DNA from 2 places in the Peribacillus sp. NPDC097675 genome. Region 1 is predicted to be linked to the other one. Evidence: riboswitches for the same ligand, from Rfam matches in the RefSeq annotation. Region 1 holds a riboswitch; the other holds the start of a gene.
The links. Region 1 has a riboswitch for preQ1 ahead of queC (7-cyano-7-deazaguanine synthase QueC). Riboswitches for the same ligand answer to the same signal wherever they lie in the genome.
Positions count from the first base shown of each region.

Region 1 (3,157 bases):
GGAACATTGGGATACCGCTTATGTACGTTCTTTGCATACAGATAATCAACCTTATCAAAGACGACAACCTTCAATGAGAATTGGTTGTCGTGCCTTTTATCGGTTAGCTCTTGTATGATTTGATCGAGTACTTCAAAATCGGTTTTCATCTTTGAACTTGGTGGCTTGGGAGAAATCGTCAATTCATCAATATCGTGAAACCAATCCTGCCAACGACTCCCTTGCGTTTCAACGGCGATTTTGATGTTTTTCTCTTTTAAAAGCACAATCAAGCCGTCGAGATTTTTCAGCAGACCGGGATTGCCTCCCGATATCGTCACAAAAGAAAAACCCTTTCCTCCCTTCGCTTTTAGCTCTGTCCAAATTTCTTTAGCCGTCATGGGGATGATATCTCCCTTTCCTGTGCCATCCCAGGTAAAGGCGGAATCACACCAGACGCAGGAATAATCGCACCCGGCTGTCCTGACAAACATCGTTTTCTGTCCGATGACCATTCCTTCCCCTTGAATGGTCGGTCCGAAAATTTCCATCACAGGAAGTTTACTCACAATCCATCCACTCCCTTCTTGCTTCGGCATAACTCGTCGGTGTTTCGTATAGCCGGACAAATTCGACGCGGGCCCCTTTAACATCCTTGTTCTTTAGGGAATGCGCCATTTTTTCATAAATCCAGACGACGATATTTTCAGCGGTTGTATTCATAAGTGGCAATGTTTCATTCAAGTAGCGGTGATCAAGATGGATTTCGATTTCATTTTTCCAGATCCCTTTCAGTTCACCAAAGTCAATCATCAATCCGCGGGAGTCATTAAAGCCACTTACACCGAAAATGACTTTATAGGTGTGGCCATGCAGATTCTTGCATTTCCCTTCATAATCATGAAGATGATGAGCTGCATCAAACGTGAATTCCTTGCTCACTAACACCCGTCTTTGATGATAGTTCAATTGATTACGATGAATGTCCTGTTCTATTTTTTGAAGCTTATCGACAATCTTGAAACCATACATTATAGACTCACCTGCCGTCTACTCAGATAGTCATCCAAACCATTTTTTCGAAGCTTGCAAGCCGGGCACTGTCCACAGCCATCAGCCATGATTCCGTTATAACAAGTGAGCGTCTTTTCACGAACGAAATCGAATGCTCCGAGTTTGTCCGCCATTTCCCACGTTTCTTCTTTATTCAGCCACATAAGCGGCGTATCTATCACAAAGTTCTGGTCCATCGAGAGATTCAAAGTAACATTCAATGATTTAATGAACACATCGCGGCAGTCAGGATATCCACTGAAATCCGTTTCACAAACCCCAGTTACAATATGCTTCGCTCCAATTTGGCTTGCAAGCACTCCTGCAAACGACATGAACAGTAAATTCCTCCCCGGAACAAATGTTGACGGTAACTCCCCGTCTACTCCATCCACAACGGCAATATCCCTCCTGGTCAATGCATTAGGTGCCAATTGATTCAACAAGGACATATCCAGAACATGATGGGGAATCCCCAGCTCCTTAGCAATGTCCCGTGCGCATTCAATTTCCAAGCTGTGCCGCTGATTATAATCAAACGTCACCACTTCCACTTCATCAAATCTCTCCATTGCCCAGAACAAACAGGTGGTACTGTCCTGTCCTCCGCTAAACACCACTACTGCCTTTTCTTTCTTCATCATTTGGGTAAAACTCCTTTTCACAGAAAAAAACAGCACCCTAAGAATAGAGTGCTGCTTCTCCTTAGTTTTTTTAAGAGGGTAGCTAGAACCTCTTCCGCCTTAAGCAGAATATCTTTATTGCTAAAGTAATCATAACGTATATCTTATTGGGTTATCAATAAATATCCATTTTAAAATGATATTCCCAATTACACTATTTCCTTATTTTTTTCATTGTTAAACTTAATATATTCTTTACCTTTTCCGATATACAAAAGGTAAACTACTATACCGAAAAAGGGGACATCTACTTGAAACGAATTAAAACAAAGATATTGATTACATTTATGTTAGTCATTTCTTTATGTATCATCTTGGGGGCCTACAGTATTTACAGTAGCAATAAGTCTCTTACCAATTCTAGAGATATTATCGACCACGAGTTACCTCTTCTTATCAAAGATGAGCAATTACTATATAACATGTCACAAAGAGTGGCAATGGCTAGGGGCTATATTTTATTTGGGGATAAAAAATATAAAGAAGATTTCCTAGCTTATACTGAAGATAGCAAAATCCTTCAGGACGAACTCTTGGCTATATCTAATTCTGAAAGAACGAAGAAATTGATTGAAAAAAGTATAGATTGGAGAACCATGCTTGAAGAACGCGTCTTTACTCAGTATGAGCAAGGAGATGTAAAGCAAGCTAAACAAATATTATTAAATGAAGTGGCACCCATCAGCATTGAAGTAATGGCTGGTTTTAAGGAGCTCGCTTCCGAACGAGAAAAATTGATCGCTGATTCTGGTGAGAACATTGTCAGCAGTGGCGAATCCGTTAAAAAGACGAGTATTATTTTAACCGTTATTACCATCATAGCCGGAATTAGCTTTGCTCTTATTACTGCCAATCTCATTACAAAACCCCTTCTAAAAATTCGCGATAGAATGAAGTTAGTGGAGAATGGTGAACTGAACCACGAACCACTTAAACAGACAACACAAGATGAACTCGGGGAATTGACGCTTTCAGCCAACGAAATGCAGAGAAACCTTCGCGAAATCATTGAAAACATGTTGAATGTTTCTGAATCCGTTACGAGCAAAAGCGAAGAGCTGACCCAATCGGCACATGAAGTTCAACAAGGAAGCAGTCAGATAGCAACCACCATGTACGAACTATCGGAAGGTTCGGAGTCACAAGCCAACCAGGCATCCGAAATTGTCCGTATGATGGAAAAATTCTCAAGCAAAATTCAGAAGGCTCATCTAGAAGGAGAAGAAATTACCCAAACTTCCACCGAAATCCTATCCTTGACCAAGGAAGGAATGACGTTAATGAACAATTCGGTGCAGCAAATGCAAACGATTGACGGTATCGTCAAACAGGCCGTAGAGGAAGTAAAAGGCCTTGATTCGCAATCTCAGGAAATTTCACAGCTTGTTCAGGTTATACAAGACATTTCCAATCAAACCAATTTACTTGCCTTAAATGCAGCC
Region 1 covers NZ_JBNNSK010000004.1:18,741-21,897, forward strand. The annotation lists gene queE (7-carboxy-7-deazaguanine synthase QueE) at 1-548, opposite strand, end outside; gene queD (6-carboxytetrahydropterin synthase QueD) at 541-1,011, opposite strand; gene queC (7-cyano-7-deazaguanine synthase QueC) at 1,011-1,673, opposite strand; PreQ1 riboswitch class I at 1,732-1,774, opposite strand; gene ACQKL5_RS07335 (methyl-accepting chemotaxis protein) at 1,967-3,157, shown strand, end outside.

Region 2 (3,157 bases), on a different contig from region 1:
TTCACTAGCGAGCAATTGATTTTCCGCGGCGATTCTTTCAGAAATATCCCTGCCTATGACGACCAGACCTTTTCTGGAACCATCCTCATAGAACAATGGGACTTTGATGGTATCGAAGGTCTTGAAATCACCGTTAGGAAGCGGGATATTCTCCTCGCAACGCGTAATTTCCCCCATTTCCCATGTTTCTTGATCGGAGTTTTCGCAGTAAATCAACGATTCTTTGTAAAAATGGGAGTATTCAGCAAGCTCGCTATCTTTTTTTCCTTTATAATCGACATTCTCCAATTGGAATAATTGAAGCCCGACGGTATTTGATTCTAGCCATCTGCCCTCTCCATCTTTAAAGTTAACAAAGTCAACCATTGAGTTAATGAGGGTACTTCGAAGTTGTTCCTCTTCTTTTAATTGCTTAAACTCTTCTCTTTTAGATAGATAGAGAAATAAAATCAATCCGATTAATAGGACAAATACAAATCCCTCTACCCTCTGGAGCAGAATGGATGCCTCTTTATCATGTAAAGTATTAGTAAGGTAGTAATTGAAAAAAATTAATGTGGTCATTCCAGAAAGAATGTAAGTTACTAATATGATGCGTTTTGACATATAGGTCTCCCTGAATTTTCCGACATTTACAAAGATGAAATACATACACATTTTAACAAATTCTAGGGAAAAAATATATGATTCCTCATAAAAAACAGGTATAAGCTTACCTGTTTTTGTTTAAGAATGTTAGGTTCTTTTTTTTCTTGAAGCGTTTAAAGAGAAGGATAAAGACTAAGAGCAGGAAACCGATTACAATTAATGTATATTGATTCATTTCTATGGAGAGTAGTCCGTATGGGATTAAAGATAGAAAGAAAAAGTAAATGAGATTGCCTAATGCGGTTGCCATTAAGAAATCTTTGTAGGTGACGGAGCTAACCCCCGCTGCCAGATTTATTAAACTTGTCGGAATGAATGGGAAAATTCGACCTGTAAAAACGTACATGAACCCATGATCCATAACGGATTCCTGCCAATCATTTCCCATCTTTCTTAAAATCAATGCCTGGAACCAGTGTCTGACACCATAGAAAATGACCCCTGATGCGGCGACGCTTGTAAGCCAACTCCATAAATATCCGAATGTAAAGCCAAAAATTGTAACATTAATTGTTAAGAGTAAAATCAGGGGAATGACAGTAAAGGAGTTCTGAACAATCATCAAGATGAACGTCACAATAAAGGTAAGGAGAAGGTTTTCTGTCAATATGGCTATCACGGATTCCAAATCGCTATTCCAGATCATTGTGAACAATTCCGAATTCAGTCCGATGAAGGTTATTACAATCAAAAGGACGAGTAAAGTTAATATTTTTTTCAACATATCACCACCATTTATCATTTTTCCGGGTATGGGTGAAAAAAAGAGCCGCTGCATCTAGCAGACAGCTCTTTTGGAAAATGAATGTTCTTTTACATTGTATGCAGGGATTTCAAAGCAGCTTTCCAAAATGAATTCTTTTATTCATTATATAAATGATGGGTGCACCGACCAGTAGGACGAGGAACTCTCCGGTAGCTGTAATTGCCCAGGTCCATAAGAATGGTACACCTAAGACTATATTCAATTCCATGGCTATCAGGAACATCGTTAACGTGAATACGAAGATGGTCATGGCCATTCGACCCTTAATGCCCGTTATGAAACGGGAAGAAAAGATGACAAGCAATAAGGCTATTAGAGATTGTCCGACCCCGAAAATTAAATCATATGCCCCTAGCTGTGAAAAGAACAAGTTCGATATGAACACGCCGACGACTATGCCGTATATATATTTTTTATTAAAGATAATAAGATGGTTTAACATTTCGGGTATGCGAAATTGGAGCACCCCAAACATAATCGGTTGAAACACGAATGAGACAGCGATATATATGGCTGCTAAAAGACCATTTATCGCAAGGGTACGAATATTCATTTTTTCTCTCTCCCTAGTTTTTTATCGTGGGATGGTTACGAACCACGTTTAGGCTTTTGTCCGAAGTTTAATAGTATCGTATAAAGGCTAGTTCCGTCAATTTCAAAAGGTATGCGTAATGTGGGATATTCAGGATAAAGGGAGGATGATTAGCTTTAACGTGGTGAAAGAATGGTACTATTCATACAAGTGATGAATTAGGCAAATTAGGGATATATGCAACGATGGAGGGTCATTCATGTTCAATGTAAAGTTTACACATAACGATAGTAGTTATCACAGTCTCAAAAATCTGTACGAGGAAAATATAACGGTCAAGAGCATCGCTCAAGAATTGGAATTCTGCAACAAAGATGAACTGGCGCTTCCCATCAAAAATAAAATGGTAGAAAAGCATTTTGATACATTGGCGGTAGAAGATGAGGGGGAGATCGTTGGGTACATCGATAGACATGAACTTGGTGAAGGGGGAATTTCGGAATACATGAAGGTTTTTTCTCCAAGGGAGCTTGTATCAGATTCAACGCCTTTGATTCAACTATTACATATTTTCAAGAAGAAGACACGGGTATTTGTGCTGGAGAATAATTCGATAAAAAAGTTGATCACGCATGCTGACCTCCAAAAACCACCGATCAGAATGTTGATATTTGGTTATATCACTCTTTTGGAAATGAGACTTAGTGATATTATCTTGCATCGATTTGGGGGGACAAACTGGTACCCGATGATCAGCGACGATCGTCTTCATAAAGCAAGACAATTATATGAGAGAAGAGTGGAGAAAAATGAGGAAATTAACTTAATTGAATGTCTGCAAATTAGTGATAAATTTGACATTATTCTCAAGGATAAAGAATTGAGAACATTTTTTCAAATTCCTTCAAAGAGTAAGGGGAAGAAAGATGCCAATGCCATTCGGAAGTTACGGGATAAGATTTCGCATGCCAATGAACTCGGGTTGGATATGTCTTGGATTGAAATCATAGAAGTGGTCCAAACTTGTGGTAAATTATTGGAAATTTCCGAAACCTATCATTATGAAAGGTACTAGTTCGATAGGATAATGCTCTACCTACTCACTAGAATATTTGCGAAGGCAGTTCCATGCAGTTAAAGAAGAACCCGTCGTTATGCAGGTTCTTCTTTTATATATATAGATTTCATGGACGTCAAAAATCCGGCAGTTC
Region 2 covers NZ_JBNNSK010000005.1:214,861-218,017, reverse strand. The annotation lists gene ACQKL5_RS09890 (ATP-binding protein) at 1-606, opposite strand, end outside; gene ACQKL5_RS09885 (TVP38/TMEM64 family protein) at 713-1,369, opposite strand; gene ACQKL5_RS09880 (QueT transporter family protein) at 1,482-1,967, opposite strand; PreQ1 riboswitch class I at 1,975-2,019, opposite strand; gene ACQKL5_RS09875 (hypothetical protein) at 2,206-3,021, shown strand; gene ACQKL5_RS09870 (DUF3892 domain-containing protein) at 3,140-3,157, opposite strand, start outside.
Region 2: another riboswitch for preQ1. It lies ahead of ACQKL5_RS09880 (QueT transporter family protein); the one in region 1 lies ahead of queC (7-cyano-7-deazaguanine synthase QueC).